Regions from separate parts of the Ruegeria sp. CDSA241 genome, predicted to be linked through region 2. Evidence: riboswitches for the same ligand, from Rfam matches in the RefSeq annotation. Region 2 holds a riboswitch; the other holds the start of a gene.

Region 1 (15,711 bases), on a different contig from region 2:
TTCCAGCGCTTTCAGCAACATCTGCCACATCCGGGTCAAAACGCGCATTGGCAGGGCCTCGGCCATTTGCTGACCACGGGCACGTTCATCAGGGGAAACCGTCGGGTCCTCGGCTGCGTCTGGCGTGATCTTCACAACCGAAACCCAGTGCGTGATTTCGGCCAGGTCACGCAGCACGGATAGCGGATCGGCCCCTTCGGCATATTGCCCGCCCAATTCAGTCAGCGCGCTTGCTGCATCCCCTCGCAGGATCATTTCCATCAAGTCCAATACCCGGCCCCGGTCGGCCAGACCCAGCATCGCGCGCACCTGATCGGCGCTGGTTTCACCGGCCCCATGGCTGATTGCCTGATCCAGCAGCGAAGTTGCGTCGCGCGCCGACCCTTCGGCCGCGCGGGTGATCAGCGCCAGGGCATCATCCGCGATCTGTGCCTTCTCAGCCGCTGCGATCTTATTGAGCAGGCCAATCATGTCCTCGGGTTCGATCCGGCGCAGGTCAAATCGTTGGCACCGCGACAGAACAGTCACCGGGACTTTGCGGATTTCGGTCGTGGCAAAGATGAACTTCACATGCGCAGGAGGTTCTTCCAACGTCTTGAGCAGCGCGTTGAACGCGCTGGTCGAAAGCATGTGAACTTCGTCGATGATGTAGATCTTATAGCGCGCACTGGCGGCACGATAGCGCACCGAGTCGATGATTTCGCGAATGTCATTTACGCCGGTGCGGCTGGCGGCGTCCATCTCCATCACATCGACATGGCGGCCTTCCATGATGGCGACGCAATGTTCGCACTGGCCGCAAGGTTCGGTCGTGGGCTTGCCTTGCCCATCAGGACCGATGCAGTTCATGCCCTTGGCGATGATCCGGGCCGTGGTCGTCTTACCGGTGCCGCGGATGCCAGTCATGATGAAGGCTTGCGCAATCCGGTCGGCCTCGAACGCGTTTTTCAGCGTGCGCACCATTGCGTTCTGACCGACGAGGTCAGCAAAAGTTTCCGGGCGGTATTTCCGCGCGAGAACCTGATAGGCGGGGCTGGGCGTGTCGGTCATGTCTGCTCTGTTGGATTCGTGTCAGGTTTGCAGCGTAGAGACCCCCGCCGTCCGCGTCCACCGCGCGCGAAAAGGAATTTCGTTTTGGCAAGTTGCATCAGAGCCGGTAAATCATGAGGGGCTTTAGCCCCATGTGGTGATGCAGGATAAGGAGCTGTGTTGGAGAGTTTTGCAATTCACCCTCTTGGATTGGGCAAAGGGCAGATCGCTCTGTGCCCACTGCCGGGTGTCACGGGCGATTATGCTGGGGATTTCGCAGTAATCCGGGATTGGGCGCCGGGCCTGGTCATCTCGATGACGACCTCGGATGAGTTCCAGCATTCCGGCGGGCTGTCATTCGAGGCGGACCTGCAGTGCGAACGGATTGCCTGGGTTCACCTTCCAATCCGCGATTTCGGCGTCCCCACGCCTGAGGTTGAGGCGCTTTGGCCGCAAGCCAGTGAGGCGGCCCAACATGTCCTTGCCAGCGGTGGCAAGGTGCTGGTGCATTGCCGCGGTGGGTGCGGTCGCTCGGGGATGGTTGTGATGCGGCTAATGGTGGAATGCGGCGAAGCGCCTGGCCAAGCGCTTCGGCGGTTGCGTGCGGTGCGGCCCTGCGCGGTGGAAACCGACGCGCAAAAGGACTGGGCCGGGTTGCCGGCCCGAACCCTTCCCTGATTCAGGCAGACACTTGATACGGAATACTGTCGCTGCGCGGCGGCAGGGTCGAAACGTCGAGCATCGCACAGGGTGGTTCTGACAGAAAACCAGCGGATTTCTGGATGAACTCCGGCCCGAACATCATGTCGCCATAGGCGTCCAGCATTTCTGTCGGCGTGTCCGTACTGGTGCCGCAATAGACCCTGATCTGTTCTGATTGGGCCCGAAAACGGGCCGTGCAGCCTTCGGTACAATGGGTCAGATCGCTAGTGCCTTCGACCTCGAATGTTTTGGATGCTGCAGGCGTTGCCGTCGCCATCGCCTCGGCCATGGCGCGTGCCATTCGGGCCAGGGCGGGGCAGGGTTTCCCGGTCCTCTGACAGACGGTTGCGGTGAATTCATGTGTCTTTGTCTTCCAGATCATAATGCGCCCTCCGCGCGCAGGACGAAGGGTGAGGATCAGGTGTGACAGCGCGCTGACGACCTGCCCGGACACCCCGCCCGAGTTTCGGTTTCGATACGATGGCAGGTCTCCTGACTTGCGGGTCGTCGCTTTGCCGACCTTCCCAGCCCTGGGGCCAGTGGTATTTCGGCATTGCTCACCGCTTACAGTTGCGGGGGCAGTCGCGGAGTTGGCCCTTTCCGGCATCGCCGGGGCAGACCGCACCGTGTTCCCTTTTCATCCCGCCCCAATTCCGGGGCAAGAACCATCACCACATCGCTAGCGGCTATGCAGACCCCGAGTCAAGCCACCTGTTGGGGTTCAAACCGGACGTTTGGTCATCTTGATGAAATCTTGACTCTGGTGGCCGAAATCGGGCCGATTGTTGAGTGAACCGAGTAGTTCAGAATTTGTCGGAAGCGCCATGCTTGATACCACGCCCTGCGTCCAGACTAAGGACTTTGATTTTGCCTCAGGCTCTGCCAGCCTGTCGGCGCGGCTGTATCTGCCTGAAACCCAGCCGAAGGTCGCCGTGGCGATTCACAGCGCAACTGCAGTGCCGCGCGAATATTACCAGCATTTTGCCCGTTGGCTGGCCGCCGAACAGGGTATGGCCTGTCTGACCTATGACTACAGCGATTTCGGGCATTCGCTGCGCGACAAACTCAAAACCTCCGAGGTGACCATGGCGGATTGGGCCTTGGTCGACATGCCCGCCGCACGGGCTGAGATGCGCAGGCGGTTCCCGGACGCTTTGCAGTGGAGCATCGGTCATTCCCTTGGCGGCTTGCTGGGGCCGGTGCAGCCAGACATTGATCAGATCGACCGGATGATCTGTGTATGTTCGGGGCTGGTTACTCTGTCCGACCATCCCTGGCCCTATCGCGGGCTGGCGTGGATGTTCTGGCATGTGCATGGGCGTCTGGCAGTGAATGCGCTGGGCTATCTGCCGGGCAAAGCGGTGGGGATCGGTGCCGATTTGCCTGGTCCGGTCTATTGGCAATGGCGTAGCTGGTGCACGGCGCCGCAGAATTATGTGCCGCAGATCGGTGACGCTCTGCCCGAAGCGAGATGGGCGCAATCGAATACGCCGGTGGACCTGTTCACCTTCGAGGACGACCAGATGGTGCCGCCAGACGCTGTCTGGCGGCTTGCCGATCTGTATGGACCAAAGGCGCGGCGACATCTGTTGTCTCCGAATGAATTCGGAGCGCCTGAGATCGGTCATATTGGCGCTTTTGCCCGCAGAAACCGGGCGGTTTGGCCCCGGTTGATTGCCTGAAAACGAGGCGCCTTTCTGTCACGCTCAGTGTCTGCTGCGGGACTTTTTGTCATTCATGACGGATCGCACCATTTTGCCAAAGGCTTTGTCACGTGCCCGTGACTGCGCGAGGGTTTCGGAATTCCTCTGATCTTCGCGCCGAAGCTTGTGCCAGCGCGCCAGCCGGTCGGGCTCAATCACGCCATTGGCAATCGCCTCCTGTACAGCACAACCGGGTTCGGCCTGGTGCTGGCAATCTGAGAACCGGCACCTTGCAGCCAATTCTAGAAGGTCTGAGAAAACCTCATCCACGCCGTCTTGGGCATCCATCAAACGCAGGGCGCGCATTCCTGGCGTATCAATCAGCCACCCCCCGTTTCGCATCGGGTGAAGCGCACGATGGGTCGTGGTGTGGCGACCCCGTGCGTCATCCTCGCGGATCCCCGCCGTTGTCCCGGCCTGACCAGTCATGGCGTTCGCCAATGTGGTTTTGCCGACACCGGATGAGCCGACCAAAGCAGCAGTTTGCCCGGAAGGGCACCAGGACAGGATCGGATCAATCTCTGACGCCTCCAGCGCGTTGACGGTTAGAACGGTCAGAAACCGAGCCAGCGAACTGGCCTGACTGGCATAGCTCTCTGGGTCAGGGCAGCTGTCGGCCTTGGTCAGGACAACAACCGGATAGCACCCGGCCTGATGCGCCAGCGCCAGATAACGCTCAAGCCGTGCCAGATTGAAATCGGCATTGCAGGAACTGACGATATACAGCACGTCCACATTCGCCGCGATCAGCTGAACCTGCGCACCGGTGCCTGCGGCCCGGCGTTGCAAGAGGCTTTTGCGCTCCAAAAGATGCCGAATGCGGTTTTGATCATCCGCAAGGATCCAATCGCCAACCGCAAATTCGCCGGTTGATCGGTCAGGGGTCAGATCAGATGTGTCGCCCAGCGCATTCAGGCCGATCAGGCGATCACGATGGACGGCGTTGATGCGATGCGGTGTGCAGGTAGGGTTCACAGCATGTTGGGCTGCAAAATGAGAGGACCATCCCAGGTCCGAAAGTGTTTTGGACATTGTTCTGCCTGTGTTCAGATACAGGAAACCATCAGGGTGGCAGGCGCGCACCCATCGGTAACATGTTCAGGCAAGAGCGGGGGTTAGTCCCGGAAACGCTCTGCCCGAAGGGTCATTGCTACAATCATAAAGTCCCTCCTGCGGCAGTCGTTGCGCGTAAGTGAGAGGTTGGACATCGACCCAAGCGGGGCTCGTTGTGGCTGCTTCCTTCCGGATCTGACCAGGTTGGCGAGGCGCTCGCCCGCGCCAACCTCTCGAGGGTGGATATAGGCAGTTGGCCGGAAAAACACAACCCGTCAGAAGGTCAGAAGAATCCGTAAAAAGCCATTTTCGTCGGTTCCAAGGACTTGTGGATCAAATTCCTGAATGTCCTGCAGATGTCGGTGGGCATTTGGACCGGTGCGTAAGATCGCCTGCGTACCAGTGTTACTGGTGATTCTGAAGGGTTTCTGGGCCTCTTCCAGCGGATCGCTGACCAAGGTGCCTGACAGATAATCCAGCAGGGCTTGCTGGACCGGCAGGATGGGCATGTCGATACGTTGCGCATTACCCGCAAATGGGAAATGCCCGCCCCCGCTGGCGCGATAATTGTTAAGCGCGACGGCAAATTGCTGATCCGGTGCAATGGGGGTGGCACCGACCAGAACCTCTGAAACGCGCCGGTTTTCGGCGTTGATCAAGGTGCCCATATCGTCGAAACGCGGAGGTTGTGTCAGATCAATTCTGCAGGACAGCCCGTATAGCACATCAAAGTTGTGACCCACCCGATTTTCGCAAATAAGTTCGGATGCAGATCCGGTCGAAATCTGGTTGAAAACAGCTGCGGACATCTCAAGCCAGTCCACGATTTGATCACCGGATACAATGACACCCTGCAATTCGTTTGGAAAAACATGCAGGTCAACCACGTTACGCAGGAATATCTCGCCAGGCTTAACATCCGTATAGAATCGCGGCCCGGCCCGACCGCCGAATTTCGAAGGTGAAACCGCCGATAAAATCGGAATGTCTGCCAGGTCGGTTTCGGACATACACAGACGTAACGCGGCAGCCTGGGCGGCGGCGACCAGCCTCAGCCCACGGTCCTCGGTGCAAAAGCTGAAATAGCTGTGCAGATGGTGCGGGGTGCGCCCGACCGGCTGGCCCGCTCGCCTGCGGGTTTCGGCATGACCCGAGGAAAACAGATGCAACAATTCCGGATCTTCAGGCGCCAGTGATACGATTTCGTCGGGATGCCCCGCAGATATCGGTCGCAGCGTCGCCTGGGCTTCGCCAGCGGTCCAGCCGCCGCGCTCTGCCGAGTGAAGCTTCAGGTCGATCACCCCCAGATGTGATCCGGCCGTTCCGGGTAAGACAACTGGTTTGCCATGCACCAGAGTGTTTTCAGAGCCGGCCTTGGCGGGATAGGTCAAATGGGAATGACCAGCAATTATTGCGTCGATACCTTCGATTTCGGCTAGCGGAATAATCGCGTTTTCCATATTCCGTTGTGACCTGTCCGGTCCGAAACCGGTATGGGCCAACGCGATGATCAGGTCGCAATTTTCGTCTTTGAGCTTTCTGACTTTGTTTGCCGCACAAGTCAGGATGTCCTGAGTGGTAAGGGTGTCGTGCAGCTTGTGCGCCTCCCATTGCGCTGTCTGAGGCGGGAGGACCGAAAAAACCCCAATTTTCAAGGCCATAGGTGTCGGCGAGCCAGGGATCTGTTTGTGCAAAATGACATGATCTTGCCAGATCTGAGGCCCATTCGTGCGCAAGGCATTGCTGCTGAGCACAGGGCAGGGGGCGTCAGAGATAACCTGCTGTAAGAATTGAAGCCCGAATCCGAAGTCGTGGTTTCCCAGGCCAATCGCGTCATATCCCAGGCTGCCGAAGGCCTGCATCAGGATGTGCGGCGCATTGGCGGGATCGGCAGCCCAATCCCCCAACGGTGTACCCTGCAGAGCGTCTCCGTTGTCGAAGAGCAAGACGATATCTCCGTCTGCCTCAGCCTCGTTCCGCGCCTGCCGGATCAGGCTGGCCGTTCGGGTCAATCCGATCGTAGGTTCGTCTTGATCCGCGTAATAATCAAAACTGCACAGGTTCATGTGCAGATCGGTGGTCGCCAAAATCCGGATACCTACAGACTGATCAGACAAATGCGAAATTGTTTTTAATACTCTACTTTTGGCAGTTTTATGAATAACAACTTCAACAAAAAGCATAGTAAGTGCAAATTTTTTTATGCACTTGCGGTAATTTGACGGGATCGCCTCGGTTTTCGGTCGTGGAATTGTCGTTGCAACACCGAAGCTGTCATGGCAGCCCTGTGCAGGCGAACCAGAGGAATTTAAATGAAGAACGCGGAACAGGTAACGTTTGGTGGATCAGGGCTGGATCGTGCCGCACATCTTCGCGGAGACGTCGACACGATGGCAGCAGCGCGAGCACATCCGAAAGCGAAATGCCTGTTGCTGTGGCGCGGAAAGCTGCTGGTTCAAGGAGAGGCCCTTGATCAACTCTGCTTGTTACCTGTCTTGCATGAGCTGATCGCAAATGGTCCCGGTGGGATCGTCCCAGCGCCAGTATTGCTTGGTCTCTCGGATGAAGTTCCGGTTTTTGCCTTTGATATATCCGATTGGATGCCCGAGGGCGCTGACCTGTCCGAACTTGGGGCATTCTTCGACCGATCAGAGCAACAGCACCCGGATTTGCCTGAAGGTCAGGTTTTTGTCGAATTGCGCCGCATCATGGCGCGCCTTTCCTCACGTGATGCCGAACTTTCGGCTTCCGCCAAGGCGGTCATCGCCTGGCATGAAACCCATAGGTTTTGCGCCCGTTGCGGCGCCGCCAGCGAGATGTCGCAAGCAGGATGGCAACGCAGTTGCCCGTCGTGTGGGGGGCAGCATTTCCCACGCACCGACCCGGTCGTCATCATGTTGATCACATATGGGAATTCGGTGCTGATGGGGCGATCCCCGGGATGGCCTGAAGGGATGTATTCGCTACTGGCCGGATTTGTCGAACCCGGAGAAACGCTGGAAGCGGCGGTGCGCAGAGAGGTGATGGAAGAGGCCGGTGTCCCCGTCGGGCAAGTAACCTATCTTTCCAGCCAGCCCTGGCCCTTTCCGGCGTCACTGATGTTTGGCTGTGCAGGCGAGGCATTGTCGCAAGAAATCACTATAGATCCGGTTGAAATCGAAGACGCTATATGGGTGGATAAGGCTGAAATGATGCAGGTCTTTGCTGGGGAACATCCCAGCCTTCTGCCCGCGCGCAAAGGCGCGATTGCGCATTTTCTGCTGCAAAACTGGCTTGCAGATACGCTCGACTGACAAAATACTGGGCGAATAGGCAAGAGAACGATAACCCACCATGCAATTCTCCGCACGTGAAGATATTCAGGCCCCTGTCAACGCGGTGTTCGAAATGTTTGCGGATTTCGAACGGTTCGAGCGGATGGCAATGCGCCGCGGGATCGAGGTCCGGCGTTTGTCAGGGCATATGGGCGTTGTGCCCGGTACATCCTGGGAGACCGAGTTCCGTATGCGCGGAAAGCCCCGGCGCGTGGAAATCAATATGGCCGAATGTGATCCACCGACCCATATGCGGTTCGAGGCGGCAAGCAAGGGAATGAATGGCTCAACCAGGGTCGAGTTTCTGGCCCTGTCGCAACGTAGAACCCGGCTGACCGTGGATATGTCGCTATCGGCCAAATCCCTGCCTGCACGGCTGTTGCTGCAATCGCTCAGATTGGGTCAGTCGCGGTTCCGGCGACAGTTTCAGGCCCGCCTCAGCGAATTCGCGCGGGAAATGGAAGAACGTCATCTGCACGGTTCTTGAGAATTCCGAGACAAGAGGCCCTGAATGTCTGATGTGATATTGCGCAGCGCTGTTGTGGATGACGCCAAAGGTATTTCCGAGGTCCTGCAAGAGATCGTGACCGCCGGTAAGCGCACCAAACCCAGCGATGAGAGTTTTGCCAAAGAGCATTACATCAGCCACTGCGGCAGCATCCAATGCACCGTGGCGGTGCAGGGTTCACAGGTATTGGGCTTTCAGGCGCTGATACTGGCCGTCGACGGAAACACTTATGGCGTAACAGCCGGTTGGGGCATCATCGGAACACATATACGCCCGTCAGCCGCGCGCATGGGGGTCGGGCGGGCCCTGTTTCAGAAAACGCTGCTGGCGGCCCGAGCCGCAGGTCTGCCTGCAATAGACGCGACCATTGGAGCGCAAAATGCCGAAGGCCTGGCCTATTACGCGGCCATGGGATTTGTCGGTTACCGGTCACATGAAGGTGCGGTGTGCAAGAAATACCAGTTAGCCTGAGCTAGCCGCGCGGCTGGACGGCTGGATACACGCCCAGAATCTCAACATTGGTGGTGAAATGTTCCAGCTCTTCCAGGGCCAGTTGTAAATTGCGGTCATCTGGGTGCCCGACAATATCCGCATAGAACTGCGTGGCCGTGAACGACCCGTCGACCATATAGCTTTCCAGCTTGGTCATGTTGACACCATTGGTGGCGAAGCCGCCCATCGCCTTATACAGCGCGGCCGGGATGTTGCGGACCTGAAACACAAAACTGGTGATCATCCCATGCGCCCCGCGCCGCGACAGATCCGCGTCGCGTGACATGATCAAAAAGCGCGTGGTGTTGTCGTCGCTGTCCTCGATATGGCGGGCCAGGACGTTCAGGTTATAGATCTCTCCGGCCAACTCGCTGGCCAGCGCAGCAGAATGCAGTTCGGCGGCCTCGGAAACCTCGCGCGCGGCGCGGGCATTGTCCGGGCTGACGCGTCCCTGAATGCCGTGCTGCTTCAGGAACCCAGCGCATTGTGGCAGCAGCACCAGATGCGAATGCGCTTCGGTGATGTCGCTCAGCTTGGCACCGGGGACGGCCAACAAATTGATGTGTACGCGAACAAAAGCTTCATCGATGATATGCAACCCGCTATGGGGCAGCAGGCGGTGAATATCGGCCACCCGCCCATAGGTCGTATTTTCGACCGGAAGCATCGCCAGGTCTGCTTTGCCGGACCGAACTGATTCGATCACATCCTCAAATGTGCGGCAGGGCAGGGCCTCCATATCGGGACGAGCGTTTCGGCATGCCTCGTGGCTATAGGCACCGGGTTCTCCCTGAAATGCGATACGTTTTGTCATTTGGTCGATTCCGTGCAACAAGTTCCAGAATTGGGCGTTTAGTCGCGGTGTCTATACCTTGCCTCTTGTAAGGGGAAGCCTTAGACACCCCGCAGACAGCTGAAATGGACTCGCGATCAATGTTCGACACGATGACAGTTACCAAGGCCGCAGCAGGCCTGTTTGGCACCTTCCTGGTGCTGCTTCTGGCCAAATGGGCCGCAGAAGAGCTTTACCACGCCGATGCCCATGGCGAGACGGCTTCGTACATCATCGAAACCGAAAGCGCAGGCGAAAGCGCCAACGGTGAAGAGGTAGTATTTGAAGAGCTGCTGGCCGCCGCCGACGTTGAAAAAGGCGCCAAAGTTTTCCGCAAGTGTACCGCGTGTCACAAGCTGGAAGACGGTGCAAACGGCACAGGCCCCTATCTGTATGGTGTCGTTGACCGCCCTGTCGCAACGGCCAGCGGTTTTACCGGCTATTCGGCACCGATGCAGGCCCATGGCGGCAACTGGACACCCGAAGCACTGGATGCCTTCCTGACCAAGCCAAGCAGCTATATCTCGGGCACATCCATGAGTTTTGCTGGCCTGAAAAAACCGCAGGACCGTGCCGATCTGATTGCCTATCTGCAGACAATCGGCAACTGATGCCACACCGGCACATCTGAAATTCAAAGCCGCTGCCCCGTGCAGCGGCTTTTTTTGTATGAAGAAACCTTCACAATGCGCTCACGCATTCTAAACTTGAATCAGTCAACGCTGGACCTTTAGCTTCGTTCAGGCGCAAGACTATAAGAAGTGACGCAACAGGGGATGAGCCAAATGGAATCCAACCGACAGATTGTTCAGGCACGTGCATTGGATTTCAGAGGTTGGTTGACCATACCGATAACCGGCTTTTTGCTGCTTGCGCTCATGACCTCTCAACTGTTTGCCGAAGAGACCATCATCAAAAGACACGGATTCTCGGAATTTGGCGATTTGAAATACCCTGAAGGGTTTGCCCATTTCGACTATGTAAATCCTGATGCGCCGCGCGGCGGAGAGTTATCTTATGCAGCGCAAGGGACATTTGACAGTTTCAACCCCTATACGCGGCAGGGACGCGCGGGTGCGCGTTCTGCGGATCAGTATGAATCCCTGATGGTCGCGTCCTATGATGAAACGGCCACTTACTACGGTCTGCTGGCAGAAAGCCTTGAATACCCGGAAAGCCAGGATTGGGTCATCTTCAACATGCGACCTGAGGCGCGGTTTTCCGATGGAAGCCCGGTGACTGCCGAAGATGTTGTGTTTTCGCATAATCTGCTGCTGGAACAGGGGTTAAAATCCTATGCCGACGCCGTCCGCGAGATGATTCCGCGTGCCGAAGCGCTGGATGATCATCGGGTTAAATTCTACTTCGCACCGGATATCCCGCGCCGTGGCCTAATAAGTCAGGTTGCCGGGACATCTGTGTTTTCCAAGGCCTGGTTTGAGGCAGACCCTGAAAACCGGCGGCTCGACAAATCCCGGCTTGAGCCCGGTATCGGATCCGGACCTTATGTTTTGGACAGCTATGACATCAACCGGCGCATCGTCTACAAGCGCAACCCGGACTATTGGGGCGACCACGTTAATGTGAATATTGGCCGCAACAACTATGACTCCATCCGGATCGAATATTTCGCGGACTCGATTGCTGCGATGGAGGGGTTCAAAGCGGGCACGTTCACACTGCGCCAGGAAAACAACTCGAAAAGCTGGGCAACGGCCTATGATTTTCCTGCCATAGCAAACGGAACAGTGGTTCGGGTAGAGCTGGAAGACGGGGATGTCCCCAACGCTTCGGGCTTTGTCATGAACCTGGACCGGCCGCAATTTCAGGATCCCAAGGTGCGCGAAGCCGTCCAGTTAGGGTTCAACTTCGAATGGACGAATGAAAGCTTGCAATATGGCCTGTTTCAGCAGCGCGACTCATTCTGGCAGGGAACTCACCTAGAGGCGACGGGGCTGCCCGAGGGGCGTGAACTGGAGGTTCTGCAAAGCCTGGGCGATGCGCTGGACCCTGCGGTACTGACCGACCAACCGGTCGTTGCCCATGAATCCCGCGCCGAGCGTCAGAATGATCGTCGCAATCTGCGCGCCGCGATGAAGCTGCTGGATGAGGCCGGTTGGCAGGTGGGCGAAGACGGTATCCGCCGCAATCAAAACGGTGAAGTACTAGCCATAGAATTTCTGTCAGACCAGCCGACTCTTGATCGTATAATCCAGCCATTTGTCGCTAACCTGAGGACGATGGGTATCGATGCGACCTACAATCGTGTGGACAATGCGCAATTCACCCTGCGCCGCCGTGACCGGGATTTCGACATGATTTTCGGCGGGTACCCAAGTTCGCTGCAACCTTCGACGGGACTGTACCAGCAATTCGGAACCGAGGCGGCATCGTATTCCGTATTCAACCCGTCCGGTGCGCACGGCCCGGATATTGAGCCACTGATCGACAACATCGTGGCAGCAACCAACAGCGAAGAGTTGTTTGCCAATGTCCGCGCCCTGGACCGTGTTCTGCGGGCTAAGCGGATCATGGTGCCCACTTGGTATTTGGGCAAATACTGGGTTGCCTATTGGGACATGTATGAATACCCGGAAAACCTGCCGCCTTATTCATTGGGTGTCGAAGACCTGTGGTGGATCAACGCCGAGCAGGAAGCCCAGTTGAAATCCTCCGGCGCCTTGAGGTAATCCGCCCAAATGGGAGCATATATTCTAAGACGCCTGCTGCTGGTCATTCCCACACTGCTGGGAATCATGATCGTCAACTTCACCCTTGTGCAGTTTGTGCCAGGCGGCCCGATTGAACAGATCATCGCCCAGATGGAGGGTGGTGGAGATGTATTTGAAGGTATCGCTGGCGGTGGCGGCGATATCGAACAGCAGACCGGCGGCACAAATGATCGTTATATCGGCGGGCGTGGCCTGCCGCCTGAATTCATCGAAGAACTGGAAAAAGAATTCGGGTTCGACAAACCGCCCTTGGAACGGTTTCTGAATATGATGGGTAATTACCTGACTTTGGATTTTGGCGAGAGCTATTTCCGGTCGATCAGTGTGACCGATCTGGTACTGGAAAAGATGCCGGTGTCTATTTCGCTGGGGCTTTGGTCGACGCTGATTGCCTATCTGGTGTCGATCCCTCTGGGTATTCGCAAGGCGATCAGGGACGGATCAAGCTTTGACACCTGGACCAGTGGCGCCATCATCGTGGCCTATGCCATCCCGGGATTTCTGTTCGCCATTTTGCTGCTGGTGCTATTTGCCGGTGGGTCCTATTGGCAGATCTTTCCGTTGCGGGGGCTTACCTCGGACAACTGGGACAGCCTGAGTGTATTTGGCAAGATTGCCGATTACTTCTGGCATATCGCGTTGCCGATCCTGGCGCTGACCATATCGGCCTTCGCAACGCTCACCTTGCTGACCAAAAACTCGTTTCTGGACGAGATCAAAAAGCAATATGTCATGACCGCACGCGCCAAGGGCCTGAGCGAAAGCCGGGTGCTGTATGGCCACGTATTCCGCAATGCGATGCTGATCGTAATCGCGGGTTTTCCGGCCGTCTTCATCGGTGTGTTTTTCGGAGGGTCAATCATCATCGAAACCATCTTTTCGCTGGATGGATTGGGCCGGTTGGGCTTCGAGGCCGCCGTGGCGCGGGATTACCCGGTTATTTTCGGGACCCTGTTCATCTTTGGCCTGATGGGTTTGGTGGTCGGCATCATCAGTGATCTGATGTATGTGTTGGTTGATCCGCGCATCGACTTTGAAAAGCGGGAGGGGTAAATGGCGCTTTCCCCCCTGAATCAGCGCCGGTGGCGCAACTTCCGCCGGAATGGCCGGGCGTTCTGGTCGCTGATCATCTTCTCGATCCTGTTCGGCCTGTCGCTATTTGCTGAATTTATCGCAAATGACAAACCGATCCTCGTGAAATACCGCGGTGAGCTTTATACGCCGATCTTCAATTTCTACCCAGAGACCGAGTTTGGCGGTGATTTCCAAACCGAAGCAATCTATCGCGACCCCGAAGTGCGTTGTCTGATAGACAGTGGCGGTTTGGATCAGTGCTTTGACGATCCTGACGGCATTATCGAACAGATCGAGGCCGGATCCTTTGCCGCCGACGGGTTCGAGCGCGGCTGGGCCATCTGGCCGCTGATCCCATACTCTTTCAAAACCAGCGTTGATCGGCCGGGCGCAGCCCCACTGCCGCCCAATGGTCAGAACCTGCTTGGCACCGATGACACCAAGCGCGATGTGCTTGCACGGGTGATCTATGGGTTCCGTCTGTCCATTCTGTTCACGCTGATGGTCACAGGTGTTGCCAGCCTGATCGGTATCTTCGCAGGCGCCATTCAGGGCTTTTTTGGCGGCTGGCTGGATTTGATCTTTCAACGGATCATCGAGATTTGGTCGGCCACCCCATCGCTTTATGTGATCATCATCATGTTCGCTATTCTAGGGCGCAGTTTCTGGTTGCTGGTGTTGCTCATGATCCTGTTCAGCTGGACTGGATTGGTTGGCGTTGTCCGAGCAGAGTTCCTACGGGCGCGAAACCTTGAATATGTCCGGGCGGCGCGGGCGTTGGGCGTCAGCAACAGGACGATCATGTTCCGCCACATGCTGCCCAATGCAATGGTCGCCACGCTGACCTTCATGCCCTTCATCGTCACCGGAACGATTGGCGGGCTGGCCTCGCTGGATTTTCTGGGCTTCGGCCTGCCGTCCTCGGCCCCGTCGCTTGGCGAGCTGACCTTGCAGGCAAAACAGAACTTGCAGGCCCCTTGGCTGGCCTTTACCGCCTTTTTCACCTTTGCCATCATGCTGTCGCTTCTGGTCTTCATTTTCGAAGGCGTCCGCGATGCGTTTGATCCCAGAAAGACCTTCTCATGAGCCTGCTGGATGTAAACAACCTCAAGGTTTCGTTCCGGCAGGACGGGCAGGTCAGTGCGGCGGTCAAGGGCGTGTCCTTCACGGTGGATCGTGGGGAAACCGTGGCTTTGGTAGGGGAATCCGGGTCCGGAAAATCTGTGACCGCCTTGTCGACCGTCTCGCTGTTGGGAGACAGCGCGATTGTCGAAGGTTCGGTGAAATATGACGGGCAAGAGATGATCGGGACGTCCGAGCAACATCTGATGGATGTGCGCGGCAACGACATCAGTTTCATCTTTCAAGAACCGATGACATCGTTGAACCCGTTGCACACGATCCAGAAGCAGATGGCAGAGTCGCTGGCGCTGCATCAGGGGGTGGTGGGCGACGCGGCCCGTGATCGAATTGTCGAGTTGCTGACAAAGGTTGGCATCCGGGACCCGAAGGATCGATTGGACAGCTATCCGCACCAACTTTCGGGCGGACAGCGGCAGCGCGTCATGATCGCCATGGCGCTGGCCAATAAGCCGGACATTCTGATCGCAGATGAACCGACCACGGCGCTGGACGTGACCATTCAGGCACAGATACTCGAGTTGCTGGCAGACCTGCAGAAAGCCGAAAACATGGGGATGCTGTTCATCACCCATGACCTTGGCATCGTGCGCCGGATCGCCGATCGAGTTTGCGTCATGAAGGACGGAGAGATTGTCGAAGCCGGTGCAACCGCGGACATCTTCGAGAACCCTCAGCATCCCTATACCCGGAAATTGCTGGCGGCCGAACCGTCGGGCCAACCCGATCCGGTCGCCGCGGATGCAGAAGAGGTCGCCCGCACCGATCACCTGAAAGTCTGGTTCCCGATCCAGCGCGGCTTTCTCAAGCGAACTGTCGGCCATGTTAAGGCGGTGAATGACGCCAGCCTCAGCGTACGCGCCGGCGAAACCGTGGGGATCGTGGGCGAAAGCGGGTCGGGCAAGACCACGTTGGCGCTGGCCATCATGCGGCTGATCGCGTCCGAGGGTGGTATCACCTTTCGCGACCAGGATGTGCGCCGTTGGTCCACACGCGAATTGCGCCGGTTGCGCAAGGATATGCAGATTGTGTTTCAGGACCCGTTTGGCAGCCTGAGCCCGCGCATGACCTGTATGCAAATCATCGCCGAGGGTCTGGCAATCCACAAGGTTGATCCACACCGCGCCCCGCG
Region 2 (15,711 bases):
GGCGATAGTCGCCTTTGATTTCGGTCAAGACGGGATTTGGCTTATGAGCGGTCGCGATTGGGCTTGTTCACTGGGGTTTTTCTTCAGCAAGGAGGAGCTGATAAAGCACATCCTCGATGGAACTCAGATACCTTTCGTTGTCACCGAGCATCGGGACCGACGCGGGCGTAAAACTGGCAAGCGAACGCACACCGTCCCACGTTCACTACCGAAACCTGAGCCTGTTGTGGAGGCGCAGAAAGAAAGCAACTCCCCTCGCCCCAAGAAACCGAGATTGCGCCGGACCCAGTTCACTGACTTGCGCCGGTCCAATCGTCGTATGTAACCCGCGTTGGCGTTGTAAGCTGGGAAAGCGTTCCTCGTTTTAAAATGGCGGTCCTTAGCTGAGGTCGCTGCCCTGACCCCAACTATCACGATCCGTAGCACAACCCAACAATCACCGCCATCTTCTGACCGCAACCTATTGCCATCATACGCAAGCACTTTAGTGTGGAATGTAAGTACATAAATTAAAAGGATTTAACTATGCCTCGTTACTGGTGGGTCAACCAAAACCAAACCTACAAAGCAGAGGTTGGCGGCGGCTACATGTGGTCTCCGAAGATCAACAAAGATGGTGGTTACAACCAGTTCTACAAGAACATGACAGAGACCAGCCCTGGCGACATAGTCTTCTCCTTTGCAGACACGTTCATCAAGACAGTTGGGGTAGTTTCAGCGCCAGCTCGATCCGCAGAGAAGCCCAATGAGTTCGGGAAAGCCGGAGATGCTTGGGATATTGATGGTTGGTTGGTTCAAGTTGACTATGAGGAGCTTGGCAAACCAATCAAGCCCAAGGATCACATGAAAGCGCTCGCACCGCTCCTTCCCAAGCGATACTCGCCAATTCGCGCTGACGGTGGCGGCAACCAAATGTACCTAGCTGAAATTCCAGAACCCATGGCCAAAGCCTTGCTATCGCTAATAGGCCGTCAGCTCGACACGCCCATTGAGGAAGGCCAGGAGCGAGAAATCCAAAATCGGACCGATATTGGCGCCACAGAGAAGTACCAGCTTGTACTGTCGCGCGTAGGCCAGGGCCAGTACCGGAAGAACCTGGAGCGACACGAAGTCGGATGTCGCGTAACGGGTATTACAGACGGCCGCTTCTTGACCGCCAGCCACATCAAGCCTTGGTCAAAGAGCAACGACTTTGAGAAAATCGACGGCAACAACGGCCTGCTTCTCGCGCCCCACGTAGATCGTTTGTTCGACCGCGGCTATATTTCCTTTGATGACAGCGGAGTGTTAATGCGAAGCCCATCGCTACCTACTGAAGTCGTCACAGCATGGGGCCTGTCTGCCGTAGATGAAAATAGGCCGCTCACGAAAAGGCAGGCGACCTACATGGATTACCATCGGAGTGAAATTTTCCGTCGAGGCTGATGCCACATTCGCTCGGCCAGTTACATGACCTAAAGGCAATCGAACTGAAAGAGATGACGCGTTTCGAACACTTCTTTGTACTTCCGCTATATTTCAGTGGCTTATGATTTTTATGTGGTGAATAAGGATAAGTCAGACGTCGTGGACTGCTTTTCTGGTCGTGCAGTGTTGTGACTTCATGAAGCGTAGCCAAAGCGCAGACTTGGTACTTGTGGGCACTGGTTTTCTACCCAAGCTCGTCCACAGGCTTGCTTTCCCAGCTTGGGGCATGGAGAACAATTGCAGCCGTGGAAGGGTCATCCCAGATAGGAGTGCTAAGGTCCAAGTAGTAAAAGTGGGCGGTCTTGCCGGTAGAAAGTGGTTTTTTGCCTTCCGTCCCTTTTTTGGTGTAGATGACGACCAAGTCCCCTTTCTCCACTCTTTTGAACGGAAACCAATAGGTGTGGCGAAAGTCGATTGTCGGTGATCCCTCGGCGTATCCGGATTGCGCAATCAGGTAATCACCCAAGTCGAGATTGGCTTTGACGCGTAGCGTCAGACGCTCTTTAGCCAGGTTTCCCTTTTCGATGATAGAACGTAATTCCAAGTTCATAGCTTGATTACCTTGGCCAATAACCCACCCGCCAGTAAGACAATTCCGCCAGTAAGAAATACACCCGCCGTAGGTTGGTTATCCCATATGCTGACAACAAAACCGATAATGATTGCTCCGGCAGTTAAGGATGCACTGGATAGGATTTCTACGCCGGTGTGCGTTGTTAATTTCTGCCTCAGCACGGCTTCATTTTTGTCTGCTGTATAATATTTCTCAGCATAGTCTTTTGCTTCACTCAACTCGCTTTCTAGTCGTTCTATTTCGTCTAGGAGGAGTTTTTGTGCTGCAGCCGAGTTAAGTTCATCATCGTTTAGCTGCCGACGCACTCCTCTAAAGGACTGCCGCGGACTTTTAGTAGGGGCGGCGGTACCTTCAATCGGTGCGTCCCCGTCTTTCGGCTCTTCCAGCTCATTGTCTTCGACTTCGTTTGGGGACATACCAGCCTCTCTAGTAACGCTTGCACTCTGTTTGGGAACGTTATGGAAGGCAAGAACCAAACGGTAAATAGTTTTGCTAAACCTCAATAAGGAGTAGTTCTTTTGCTGTCTACGGCGGCAAGGAACGACAAATGACAAAGGCTATCCAAGGTCTACATTTCCCACCGAACCAATGTATACCTGCCGCCGCTGGATCCTTTTAATCCGCAGTACAGTTTGCCTCGTGAGCCATGTGGATTTGCTGATCTCAGATGCCCCTGCTCAATTGCTCAGCATATCAACAATAACGCCCAGCGTTTTCCAATCATAGCGCGGCTTCCTGCCCCTGCACATTGTGTTGCACTGTTTCGCAGCGGCTGTATCCACCCTCTGAGCTTATTCGGTCACCTCAGGTTGCGCTTCTGCCGTAGCGGCCATAATGGTGGGCCTCAATACCCTAGCAAAAGAATAGGCTCGGTTTGGCGTTGAACCCCAGGTAGCGCTGTGGAACAAGAAAAAAACTGAGAAGAAGGAAAACCAGCGATGCAACGTTGTTCGATGCAAGAAATTATGAAGACTTCCAGTCTTGTGCCGTTCGAGAGTAAGCACGTTCAGTTTTTGATCTCACTAATGAAAAAACAACACGCCAAGGGTTTAGTGGTACGTTTCCACCCCAGCTTCACCCATACGCCACAGGAAGCGCTAGAAGGGATGGAGAATGGTGTATTTGTGTTGACTTGCCCGCAAATCCAATCGGATTTCGTATTCACTTGTGAAAACGCAGGCAGAGGGCTTTTCGGCGGACAGAAACGCGTATTCAAAGTCTATATGGGAGACTTTCAGAACGACGATTTTACTCCAGCCAACTCATTCAAATCATTTGGGATTGCAGCAACCTCGATCAATAACATTTTTCGGGCGGAAGGATTTGTCCAAGGTATGGTTTGAAGACGGACGGCAATACTATTCCAGTACGTTGTTCAATCTACGCCTGTTGCTCCCCGATTGCCACAATGATAAGTGTTGTCTGGGCTGCACAACAGGCGAACCAGACAACATCAGAGATATTTTCGACTTACTTTCAAAGGCTTGCGGTAAAGTGGTTCGTGTCCGGTACTCGCCTCCAATACTTTCAAACAGTTGCTTCGCATTCGGCTTTTCGAGCCTGCGACATGCCGTCTCGCTACGGCAGTGCTCTGCTGAGTGAAGCTTGACACCGGATTGATCAGAAGGCGGTGAACTCACTGGCTCGGCCGGTAAATTTGACCGCTCTATCGAATCCACGCGATATGCCCTTTGAAGTAACGGGCCCGCGAATCCTTTCGTCTGGATATCTTCGAGGCGCAAAGCCCAAACTCGCCTGCGGTCATTTTGCATCTGACTGACCAAACATGCCGCTGACAGGCATTGGCAGGTCGCTTTTCCATTCTCGATGATTTCCGTGCGTCTGCCGCGCTTGACAAGCCCCCTGCCCGTGCCGCATGTCCCATCCGTTGGTGTCTGCACGTGCAGATGAAAAGGGAATGCGTCAGCGGTCATCCGTCAAACGCAGCCGCCCCCGCGACCGTGACCGGAGAGGGTGCCCAAAGCCACTGGCCAGACAGGCCGGGAAGGCGGGACATCTGCCAGAGGCCAGCCTCTGACATCCGCAAGCCGGGAGACCTGCCAACATCCGAAGTTGAAACCGGACGGGGTGATCCGGTGTCGGGCCCATGTCGCAATACGTGGCCCGCATGAAACCCCGTCCCCCGCGAAGAGGATTTGGGGGGATGAGAGACATGACCGAGACCACACCTGTTGAACTGCTGGTGTGCACGACCTGCCGCCGCGGCCTGCCCGTCGAGAATGATGCAGATCGTCCTGGGGCGTTGCTGCACAAGGCGTTGGAGCAGGCAGAACTTCCTGATGGCGTCACTTTGAAGGCAGTAGAATGCCTTTCAAATTGCGATCAGGGCTGCTCGATTGTGCTGCGTGGCGGACCCGAACGTTGGACCTTTGTCTATGAGCATCTCGATGAAACCGATCATGTCGAGACCATTGTTGAAGGTGCGACCAAATATCTCGCGACCCAAGATGGCCTCGTTAAATGGCGCGAACGTCCTGAACATTTCCGCAAAAACTGTGCGGCCCGCATTCCCCCGATTGGAGCTTAGATATGAGCAATCTCGAAAAACTGCCCGTCACTGTGATCACCGGCTTTCTGGGCTCGGGAAAGACCACGCTGGTGCGTCATCTGATGCAGAACCCGCAGGGCAAGCGCCTGGCCATTGTGGTCAACGAGTTTGGAGATGTTGGCGTCGATGGCGATATCCTCAAATCCTGCGCGATCCCCGATTGCCCGGCGGAAAACATCATGGAATTGGCCAATGGATGCATCTGCTGCACCGTGGCAGATGATTTCATCCCGACCATCGAGGCGCTGATGGCGCTAGAGCCGCGCCCCGATCACATTCTGATCGAAACCTCTGGCTTGGCCCTGCCCAAGCCGCTGCTGAAAGCGTTCGACTGGCCGGATATCCGCTCGAAAATCACCGTGGATGGCGTAATTGCTCTGGCCGATGCCGAAGCTGTGGCCGCCGGTCGCTTTGCCCCGAATGTCGCTGCGGTGGATGCCCAGCGCCTGGCCGATGACTCGATTGATCACGAAACGCCGCTATCCGAGGTGTTCGAGGACCAGATCTCCTGCGCCGACATCATTCTGCTGACCAAGCCTGATCTTGCTGGCCCCGAGGGGGTCGCCAAGGCCAAGGAAATCATCGCGGCAGAGGCTCCGCGCCCGCTGCCCGTGGTCGAAGTGGCCGAAGGCGCTGTGGATGTACGTGTTGTGCTGGGGCTTGAGGCCGCTGCCGAAGATGACATGGAGGCACGTCCCAGCCATCACGATGGCCACCACGATCACGAGCATGATGATTTCGAAAGCATCATTGTCGAGCTGCCGGAACAGACCGATCCGGCCCAGCTGGTCGCCAATATCGAACGTCTGGCGAATGAACTGAACATCCTGCGGGTCAAAGGCTATGCCGCTGTTACCGGCAAACCCATGCGCCTTTTGGTGCAGGCAGTCGGGGCCCGTGTGCGTCATCAGTACGACCGCCCGTGGGAGCCAGGTGAAGAGCGTCGCTCGCGTCTGGTGGTCATCGCCGAGCATGACGACATCAAAGAGGCTGAAATCCGCGAAATCCTCGTGGGTGTGACCGAGGCTGCCGAGTAAACCATGCACGTCGTCTTCCGCGAAAGCCACGGGTTAGAGGAAACGGAGACCCCGACCGATCTGGGCCAGAGCCCGGCGGATCTGGTGGTGCTGTCCTTTTCCGACAGTGATCTTGGCGCTTTCGCGGCAGGCTGGCATCGTGGGGGTGGACCCGAAGGCCGGATGCCGACCCTGCGGCTGGCCAATCTAACGGCGCTGAAGCACCCGCTTTCTGTCGACACCTATGTCGAGCAGACGCTGGAGGGCGCCAAAGGCATTCTGATCCGCCTGATCGGTGGCGTGCCCTATTGGTCCTACGGATTGCAGCAGGTTCTGGCACTGGCCCACGCCAAAGGCATCGCTGTGGCAGTCCTGCCGGCGGATGGACGTGAAGATACGCGCCTGGATGACTATTCTACCCTGCCCGTTTCAACCCTGCGGCGGCTGGCGCATCTTTGCGACACAGGCGGTGAGGTCGCAGCGCAGGCTGCGCTGGCGCAAATGGCACTGGCCGCGGGGCTTTATTCTGGCCCAGTGATGGGGGCCAAGACGATCCCGGAATGTGGCGTATGGTGTCCGGATCGCGGTGTGATCCCGGCGGATACCGCATTCGCCGGTGATGCCAAGCGCATCCTCGTGACCTTCTATCGCGCCTATCTGACCTCGGCAGACACTGCCCCGGTCGCGGCCCTGATCCACCGTCTGCGTGCGCGTGGGTTTCAGGCTGTTGGCCTATTTGCGCCGTCGCTCAAAGCCCCTACCGCCGCTGACTGGCTGCGCGAACAGGTCGTAGCGCTGGCCCCCTCGGCAATCATCAACGCCACCTCCTTTTCGGGCAAAGGCGCCTCGGGAACGTCCCCGCTGGACGCCGCCAATGTGCCGGTATTTCAGGTCGCCTTGTCCACCGCACGCCGCAAGGCTTGGGTCGATGCGGAACGCGGGCTGTCCCCCGCCGACCTCGCAATGCATGTGGTCCTGCCCGAGGTGGATGGCCGCATTTCGGCGGGCATCGCTTCGTTCAAGGAACCGGGCAAGCGCGACCCGTATCTGGAATATTCCCGTTTTGCCCACCGCCCCGAGCCGGAACGGGTTGAGGCGATCATAGACCGGGTGGACGGCTGGCTGCGCCTAAGCGACAAACCCAAGCCAGATCAGGTTCCAGCGTTGGTGCTGTCGACTTATCCCGGCAAGGACTGGCAGATGGCCCATGCGGTTGGCCTGGATGCGTTGGCCTCGGCCGAGGCGATGCTGTCCGATCTGCAGGCTGAAGGCTATGATACAGCACCCGGCGAACCGATAGCCGAGACGCTTTTGGATGCGCGACTGGCTTGGCCGCTCGCGGCCTATCAGACCGCGCTGGCAGACTTGCCGGAACAGTTGCAAACGGATCTGCAATCCATTTGGGGCAAGCCTGAGGACGACCCGGTTTTTGCCGATGGTGCGTTCCACTTTACCGCCTTGAACCGGGGCAAGACACTGATCGCGCTGCAACCGGAACGCGGCACGCCCGAGCTGCGCGATGACGACTATCACGATCTTTCGCGCACCCCGCGCCACAGCTATGTTGCCTTCTATCTCTGGCTGCGTAAGGGGCATGGCGCGGACGCGCTGATCCATATCGGCGCGCATGGCACGCTGGAGTGGTTGCCTGGTAAATCCGTTGCTCTGTCGGCAAATTGCTGGCCCGAGGCGTTGGTCCGCGATCTGCCGGTGATCTACCCCTTTATCGTGAATGACCCCGGCGAGGCCGCACAGGCCAAACGCCGGATCGGGGCTGTCACGCTGGGCCATATCCCGCCCCCGATGCGCACAAGCGACACGCCGGACCGTATGGTGCGGCTGGAATCCCTGCTGGACGAATTCTCGAACGCCGACGGGCTGGACCCCAAACGCCGCGACCGACTACAAGAAGACATACGGGATGAGGCGCAGGCCATTGGTCTGGAAAGCGATCTGGGTCTGAATCAGGCAACCTGTACCGCCGAAGCGATCACCCGTATCGACCGATTTGTCTGCGACATCAAAGAAAGCCAGTTCGGCGACGGCTTGCACGTCTTTGGCCGCGTCCCCGAAGTGACCGGCAATTTTGATGCCACGCCTTCGGCGCATGCGGAACGTCAATCACTTTTGGACGCACTGGCCGGGAAACGGATCGAGGCTGGCCCGTCTGGCTCACCCTATCGCGGGCGCTCGGACGTGCTGCCGACAGGGCGAAATCTTTACACCACCGATCCGCGTTCGGTTCCAACACGCGCGGCCTATACCCAAGGTGTCAAACTGGCCGAGGAACTAGTGCGGCGGCATCTGCAGGAAGAAGGCGATTACCCCAAGGGGCTGATTGTCGACCTCTGGGGCTCGGCCACGATGCGCACTGCGGGTGAAGAATTCGCCATGGCGCTTCACCTGCTGGGTGTGAAACCGGTTTGGGACAAGGGGTCGGAGCGGGTTTCCGGTATCGAGGTGCTGCCAATCACTGATCTCAGCCGTCCACGGCTAGACGTGACCTTGCGTGTCTCGGGCCTGTTCCGCGATGTATTCCCGACGCTTTCTGCGCTGTATGGCCAGGCAGTGCGAGCATTGTGTGAACGGGACGAGGCAGCAGACTGGAACCCATATGCCGGGCAGGCACCGGCCGCCCGTGTCTATGGCCCCGCCCCCGGCAGCTATGGCCTGAACATGACGCAGCTATCCGAAATCTATACGGACGAAGCGCGCACACAGGCCGGTCAGGCTTGGCTGGATGCCAGTTCCTTTGCGCTTGAGGGCGAGCAAATTGCACGGGATGTCGATGGTATTACCCAACGCGTTGCCCACGCCGATAGCTTTGTTCACCTTCAGGACCTGACCGAAACCGATCTGCTGTTGGCCAATGACTATGCCACGCATGAGGCCGGTTTTGCCGCCGCCAAGAAAGTCACTGGCGGTACTGCGCAGCTGTACCATCTGGACAATACCAACCCAGACACCCCCCGCGCCCGAACCCTCTCTGAGGAAATCAGCCGCGTTGTCCACGCGCGCGCGGCTAATCCTGACTGGATCGCAGGAATGCAACGGCACGGATTCCGCGGCGCCGCCGAGATCGCGGCAACGCTGGATCATATGGCAAGCTTTGCCCATCTGTCGGGAACCGTTGCACCGCATCTGTTTGACATCTACCACGATGCCACACTGGGTAACGCCGAGGTTGATGCCTTTCTGCAAGAGAAGAACCCACAGGCGCATCAGGCCATGCAGGACCGGTTCCGTGCTCTGCTCGAGGCTGGCCTGTGGAACACGCGCCGAAACTCGATCCGAGCCGATCTGGAGGGGTTGGGATGAGTGCACCGATCGTTCAGGGCTGGTGCCCCGGCGCCCATCGCCCGATGATGTCGGGGGACGGGTTGGTCGTGCGGGTTCGGCCGCGGCTGGCGCGCCTTGAGGCAGCGCAGATGTTAGGCCTGTGCGAACTTGCCGACCGGTTCGGCAATGGCACCATTGACCTGACCATCCGCGCCAATCTGCAACTGCGCGGTGTGGCCGAGGCCGATCACCAACCTTTGCTGGAAGAACTCGCTGCGCTGAACCTTTTGGATGCGGAACCGGGTATCGAGGTGCGGCGCAATATTCTGGTGACACCGCTCTACCAATCCGGCGATCTTACCGCACGACTGACGCAGGAACTGATCGACCGGTTGGGCGAATTGCCGTCGCTACCAGCCAAGTTTGGGTTTGCCATCGACACCGGACCAAATCGCCTGTTGGTCGGGGATTCCGCGGATATCCGGCTGGAGACAGGCCCCGAGGGGCTGATCCTACGCGCTGATGGGGCCGAAACAGGGCGTCGCGTGACCGAAAAAATCGCCATCGACCACCTGATCGCGCTGGCCGAATGGTTCGCGGATCACCACACGCCCGAGGCCCGGCGCATGGCCCGCGTGGTTGCGACACAAGATTTGCCGTCAGAATGCCAAGGCAGCGCACCGGGTGATGTTGGCGCTCTGCCTGAGCCGGGCATCGTGGAACTGGGTGCGTTTTACGGAGCCGCGTTCGGTCAGTTGCCAGCGCGAGGGCTTGCGGGGCTGATTGAGACCTGCGGTGCCTCTGCGCTGCGGGTCACCCCTTGGCGGCTGTTCCTGATGGAAGGCGGGGCGGCGATACCCGCCCCAGCGTTCGTCACCGATGGCACCGACCCGCTGATGACCACTGACGCCTGCCCCGGCGCCCCGCTCTGCCCGCAGGCGCAGGTGGAGACCCGCGATATCGCCCGCGCGCTTGCCTCGCGTATTCCCGGCCACTTGCATGTCTCGGGCTGTGCCAAAGGATGCGCGCGCATGGGACCAGCTGATGTCACCCTGGTCGGCCACGATGGTCGATTTGATCTTGTCAAACAAGGCCGCGCGGGAGATGAGCCAAACCTGCGCGGGTTAAGCCCCGAAACACTTATGACCATGGACTTCTCCTGATGCCCTATGAATACGAAACCGACGGCGCGGCGATCTACAAACAAAGCTTTGCCACCATCCGGTCCGAGGCCGATCTGGCACGGTTCGACGCCGATGAGGAACAGGTCGCCGTTCGGATGATCCACGCGGCAGGTATGGTGGGGTTGGAAGAGTTCGTGCATTTCTCACCCGGTTTTGTGACCTCGGCCCGTGCCGCGGTGGAAGACGGCGCACCGATCCTGTGCGACGCCCGCATGGTCAGCGAGGGTGTCACCCGGTTCCGCCTGCCCGCCGATAACGAGGTGATCTGCACCCTGCACGACGAACGTGTGCGTCCGCTGGCTGCCGAGATAAGCAACACCCGGTCCGCCGCTGCGCTGGAGTTGTGGCGCCCGCATCTGCAAGGCGCCGTGGTGGCCATCGGTAATGCGCCCACCGCGCTGTTCCACCTGCTGAACATGCTGGAAGACCCCGACTGCCCGCGCCCTGCGGCCATCATCGGCTGCCCGGTGGGCTTTGTCGGTGCGGTCGAATCTAAAGACGCTCTGTGGGAGGCGCAGCCTGTGCCGTCCTGCATCGTCAAGGGCCGCCTCGGCGGCAGTGCCATCACAGTCGCAGCCATCAACGCCATCGCGAGCCGCGCCGAATGAACGCGGGCAAGATATACGGCGTGGGCCTCGGCCCAGGCGATCCGGACCTTATGAGCGTCCGGGCCGACCGCCTACTGCGCACTGCCCGCCACGTGGCCTTTTTCCGCAAACCGGGTCGCAGTGGTCAGGCCCGCAAGATCGTCAATGGCATGATCCCAGAAGGCGCGGTGGAATTCCCGATGGAATACCCCGTGACCACAGAAATTCCATTGAGTGATCCGCGGTACAATGAGCTGCTCTCGGCGTTTTATGAAGATTGTGCCGCGCATCTGAAGACACTGTCGGATCAGGGCGAAGACGTGGTGGTCCTGTGCGAGGGTGATCCGTTCTTCTACGGATCATTCATGCATCTTTACAATCGATTACGTAGCGAGGCTAAAGTTGAAGTCGTGCCTGCGATCACCGGTATGTCCGGCGCGTGGACCGCAACCGGCGACCCCATCACCTGGGGAGACGACGTATTGACCGTGCTGGTCGGCACATTGCCCGAAGACGATCTGGCCCACCGAATGGCCCAAACCGACGCGCTGGTGGTGATGAAGATCGGGCGCAATATCGACAAAGTGAAGCGGGCCCTGAAGACGGCCGGTTTGTATGACCGTGCTTGGATCGTGGAATACGCTCAGATGCCCAATCAACGCGTGTGCAAATTGTCGGAAAATTGCGAGGGGATCACTCCGTATTTCTCGATCATCATCGTTCACGGACAAGGGCGGCGGCCATGAGCGGTTGGGTCAAGATCGCAGGACTCGGGCCAGGAAACGAGGCTTTGGTGACGCCCGAAGTGACCGCTGCGCTGGCTGGGGCGACGGATGTCGTCGGCTACATTCCTTACGTCGCGCGCATCGCCGAACGCCCCGGCCTGACGCTGCATGCCAGCGACAACCGGGTTGAGATCGACCGCTCTCAGCATGCGTTGCAAATGGCGGCCGAAGGGAAGCGCGTAGTGGTCGTATCCTCGGGCGATCCGGGCGTATTTGCCATGGCAGCAGCGGTGTTCGAAGCGCTGGAAAACGGCCCCCGTGAATGGCGCGACCTACCGGTTGAAGTGCTGCCCGGGATCACTGCGATGCTTGCGGCCTCCGCCCGCGCTGGTGCCCCGCTGGGGCATGATTTCTGCACTATCAACCTGAGTGACAACCTCAAACCTTGGCCTCTGATTGAGAAGCGCCTGCGTCTGGCCGCGCAAGCGGATTTCGCGATGGCGTTTTACAACCCCCGCTCGAAATCCCGCCCCGAAGGCTTTGTCAAAACGCTGGAAATCCTGCGCGAAGAATGTGAACCCGAGCGGCTGATCCTGTTCGCCCGCGCTGTCAGCCGGGCGGATGAGGCAATCCGGATTTCGACATTGGTCGAGGCCACGCCTGATATGGCCGATATGCAGACCGTGGTGATCGTCGGCTCATCCTTAACCCGCGTGATAGAACGCGACGGTGATCCCATCGTCTATACGCCGAGGTTCACACCCGAATGAACCAGCCAGTCCAGAACCTGCGGAACGCTCGACAGTTCCAGCCGCTGCGGCAGGGCTGGACGGTCGATCATCAACACCGGTATGTCCAGCGCCCGCGCGGCGTCCAGCTTGGCGCGCGCGCCAGTACCGCCCGCGTTCTTGGATACCACCAGTTGCGTGCCGTGGCGCTGCATCAACGCCCGGTCATCAGCCTCGGCAAAGGGTCCGCGCGCCACGACAACCTCGCAATTCGGCAAGGGCAGGACATCGGGTTCATCCACCAGCCGCAACAGGTAATGGTTCTGGGGCTGGCTGACGAAATCTTCGAGATGCATGCGCCCGACCGCAAGAAACACGCGCTGCGGATTACCGGACAAAGCGGCCACCGCTGCGGCGATATCCGGGACGCGCAGCCAGGTGTCACCGGGCTGCGGTGCCCATTCGGGCCGTGTCAGCGCAACAAGTGGAATCTGCGCCGCATGGCAGGCCTCAATCGCGTTACGGCTCATCCCGGCAGCAAACGGGTGGGTCGCGTCGATAACGTGGCTTATGCTGTGGTCATGGATATATTTCACCAGCCCTTCGGCCCCACCGAACCCACCAACACGCACCGGCAGGGCTTGCGGGCGCGGGTTGTCCACGCGTCCTGCATAGGAGTAGGTCGCGGGAATACCCCGGTCGGCAATGGCTTTTGCCAGCGCGTTGGCCTCGGTCGTGCCGCCCAATATCAGGAGGTTGGACATGTCTGAAGCTCCGTGGCTGACCGTTTTGGGTTTGGGCGAAGATGGACTGGATGGCTTGCCCCCCGCAAGCCGTCAAGTGCTGGAACGCGCTGAAATCATCATGGGGCCACCGCGACACCTGTCCTTGGTTCCCGATTTCGGAGCCCAGCAGGTGGAATGGCCTGTGCCCTTTGCCGATGGTCTGCCGATCCTGACCGGTTTTCGCGGGCGATCAACCGTGGTTCTGGCCTCGGGTGATCCGTTCTGGTTCGGCGCCGGATCCGTGATCGCGCGGAATTTCGAAGCCGGGGAATGGGCCGCCCTACCCGGCCAATCCACTTTTTCGCTGGCCGCTGCGCGGTTGGGTTGGCCGCTGGAAAGCACGCAGACATTTGGTCTGCATGCAGCCCCGCTGACCCGCCTGCGCCCCCATCTGGCCCCCGGCCTGCGCGCGATTCTGCTATTGCGCGATGGCAAGGCCGTGACCGAGCTGGCCACCTATCTGACCGACACTGGTTTTGCCGACACACATCTGCACGTGATGGAGGCCTTGGGCGGCCCGCGTGAACGGGCGCGCAGTGTCTCGCTGACCGAGGCGCTGCTGGGTGGGTTCGATCACCCGGTATGCGTCGGGCTCGAGGTTGCTGGCGGCGGGCAGGCCTTGCCGCGCGCCTCTGGCAAGCCGGATGAGATTTTTGAGACCGATGGGCAGATAACCAAACGCCCTATCCGTGCGCTGACCCTATCGGCGCTGGCCCCGCAGCGGGACGAGCATCTGTGGGACATTGGCGGTGGCACCGGGTCAATCAGCATCGAATGGCTGATGTGTGATCCAACGCTCAGCGCCACAACGATCGAACCCCGCGAAGACCGCGCCGAGCGCATTCGCCGAAATGCCGACGCGCTGGGTCAAGACCGGCTGCAAGTCGTGCATGGCACAGCCCCGGATGCGCTGGACGGCCTGCCCCTACCCGATGTCGTGTTCATTGGCGGCGGGCTGAGCAGTGAGCTGTTGCAATGGCTGCATACAACCCTGCCCTCCGGCACGCGGCTGGTGGCCAACGCGGTGACGCTGGAGAGCGAAGCGCTGCTGGCGCAATGGCAGGATAAGCTGGGCGGTGAGCTGCTGCGGATCGAATTGGCACAGGCTTCGGCCCTGGGGCCACGGCGCGGTTGGAAATCGGCCTATCCGGTGGTGCAATGGAGCGTCACGTTATGATTGTCGCAGGCATCGGATTTTCCTCGACCGCTACGCTGGACAGCCTGCGCGCCGCCTATGATCAGGCGAGTGCCGGCCACGCTGTGGACGCGCTGGCCACAGTTGCCGACAAGGAAGGTCACGCCGCGCTGACAGATTTTGCCTCGACCATTGCCCTGCCGCTGCATTTCATTGCCCCCGCCGATCTGGCCGGGCAGCGCACCCTCACCTGCTCGACCCGCAGCCGCGCCACCTATGGCACCGGCAGCGTTGCCGAAGCGACCGCCCTTGCCGCCGCCGGACCTGGTGCGCGGCTGATCTCACCCCGACAGATTTCAGACGACCGGCTGGCCACCTGCGCCATCGCCATCGGAGGACAGACATGACCGTTCATTTCATTGGCGCCGGACCGGGCGCCGCCGACCTGCTGACCCTGCGCGGGCGCGATATCATCGCCGCTTGCCCGGTCTGCCTGTATGCGGGTTCGCTGGTGCCAGAGGAAATTCTGGACCATTGCCCCGACGACGCCAAGATCGTGAACACGGCGGCGATGGATCTGGACCAGATCATGGCCGAAATCGCAACCGCACATCAGGCCGGTCTGGATGTTGCGCGACTGCATTCCGGCGACCTGTCGGTCTGGTCCGCGATGGGCGAGCAGATCCGCCGCTTGAAAGAGCTGGGCATCCCGGTCAGCGTGACCCCTGGCGTGCCGTCTTTTGCCGCTGCGGCCGCATCACTGGGCACGGAACTGACCCTGCCCGGACTTGCGCAATCAGTGGTCCTGACCCGGACACCGGGACGCGCATCGTCGATGCCCGAGGGCGAGACGTTGGCGAATTTTGCCCGTACCGGGGCGACGCTGGCCATCCACCTGTCGATCGGCAATCTGGGTACGGTGATCGCCGATCTGACACCTGCCTATGGGGCCGACTGCCCAGTGGCCGTTGTCTATCGTGCCAGCTGGCCCGATGAGCGGATCATCCGTGCGACGCTGGCAACCCTAAAAGACGCGTTGGACGAGAGCATCTCGCGCACTGCGCTGATCATGGTTGGCCCGGCACTGGCTGGTGAAGGATTCGACGAAAGCTGCCTGTATTCAAAGGATTACGACCGCCGGTATCGCCCGCAAAGCGCGGACAGCCCTTGGTCAAGCTGGAGCCATGGTGATGACTAACCCTCCGGGTATTCTGATTTCGGCACCGTCTTCGGGGACTGGCAAGACCACCGTGATGCTGGGCCTGCTGCGTGCGCTGGCCGAGGATGGCCTGACCGTCCAACCATTCAAAAGCGGCCCTGACTATATCGACCCGGCCTTTCACCGGGCGGCGGCTGGGCGCGCCTCGTTCAATCTGGACAGCTGGGCGATGGGCGATCCTCTGCTGAACGCAATATCGGCACAGGCTGACGGCGCGGATATCGTCGTAGCCGAAGGATCGATGGGTCTGTTCGACGGTGTCGCCAAACCCGGTGAGATTGGCCATGGATCTAGCGCGGAAACTGCGCAGCGTATGGGCTGGCCTGTGGTGTTGGTTCTGGATGTCGGCGGTCAGGCGCAATCAGCTGCAGCCACGACGCTGGGGTTTCGGATGTACAACCCCGACCTGCCCTTTGCCGGGGTAATTTTGAACCGCTGCGCCA

Evidence for each region. Region 2 has a riboswitch for cobalamin ahead of AC2FJV_RS10640 (DUF1636 family protein). Riboswitches for the same ligand answer to the same signal wherever they lie in the genome.
Region 1: linked by a shared signal. The riboswitch ahead of AC2FJV_RS08570 (hypothetical protein) and the one ahead of AC2FJV_RS10640 (DUF1636 family protein) in region 2 are both predicted to bind cobalamin.

The regions. Positions count from the first base shown of each region.
Region 1 is NZ_JBXWPF010000007.1:136,769-152,479, forward strand. Features, by position in the region: gene AC2FJV_RS08560 (DNA polymerase III subunit gamma/tau) at 1-1,050, opposite strand, end outside; gene AC2FJV_RS08565 (protein-tyrosine phosphatase family protein) at 1,207-1,707, shown strand; gene AC2FJV_RS08570 (hypothetical protein) at 1,709-2,113, opposite strand; cobalamin riboswitch at 2,197-2,416, opposite strand; gene AC2FJV_RS08575 (alpha/beta hydrolase family protein) at 2,556-3,413, shown strand; gene rsgA (ribosome small subunit-dependent GTPase A) at 3,438-4,466, opposite strand; RNA gene ffs (signal recognition particle sRNA small type) at 4,625-4,723, opposite strand; gene AC2FJV_RS08590 (5'-nucleotidase C-terminal domain-containing protein) at 4,763-6,604, opposite strand; gene nudC (NAD(+) diphosphatase) at 6,800-7,780, shown strand; gene AC2FJV_RS08600 (SRPBCC family protein) at 7,821-8,288, shown strand; gene AC2FJV_RS08605 (GNAT family N-acetyltransferase) at 8,313-8,780, shown strand; gene AC2FJV_RS08610 (prephenate dehydratase) at 8,782-9,615, opposite strand; gene AC2FJV_RS08615 (c-type cytochrome) at 9,735-10,244, shown strand; gene AC2FJV_RS08620 (extracellular solute-binding protein) at 10,419-12,323, shown strand; gene AC2FJV_RS08625 (microcin C ABC transporter permease YejB) at 12,333-13,418, shown strand; gene AC2FJV_RS08630 (ABC transporter permease) at 13,419-14,525, shown strand; gene AC2FJV_RS08635 (ABC transporter ATP-binding protein) at 14,522-15,711, shown strand, end outside.
Region 2 is NZ_JBXWPF010000010.1:1,696-17,406, reverse strand. Features, by position in the region: gene AC2FJV_RS10665 (competence protein CoiA) at 1-325, shown strand, start outside; gene AC2FJV_RS10660 (HNH endonuclease) at 526-1,425, shown strand; gene AC2FJV_RS10655 (hypothetical protein) at 1,652-2,017, opposite strand; gene AC2FJV_RS10650 (hypothetical protein) at 2,014-2,457, opposite strand; gene AC2FJV_RS10645 (hypothetical protein) at 2,980-3,384, shown strand; cobalamin riboswitch at 3,914-4,120, shown strand; gene AC2FJV_RS10640 (DUF1636 family protein) at 4,215-4,589, shown strand; gene cobW (cobalamin biosynthesis protein CobW) at 4,592-5,647, shown strand; gene cobN (cobaltochelatase subunit CobN) at 5,651-8,944, shown strand; gene cobG (precorrin-3B synthase) at 8,941-10,068, shown strand; gene AC2FJV_RS10620 (precorrin-8X methylmutase) at 10,068-10,697, shown strand; gene AC2FJV_RS10615 (precorrin-2 C(20)-methyltransferase) at 10,694-11,422, shown strand; gene cobJ (precorrin-3B C(17)-methyltransferase) at 11,419-12,171, shown strand; gene AC2FJV_RS10605 (cobalt-precorrin-6A reductase) at 12,144-12,893, opposite strand; gene cbiE (precorrin-6y C5,15-methyltransferase (decarboxylating) subunit CbiE) at 12,892-14,091, shown strand; gene AC2FJV_RS10595 (cobalamin biosynthesis protein) at 14,088-14,456, shown strand; gene cobM (precorrin-4 C(11)-methyltransferase) at 14,453-15,247, shown strand; gene AC2FJV_RS10585 (cobyrinic acid a,c-diamide synthase CobB) at 15,234-15,711, shown strand, end outside.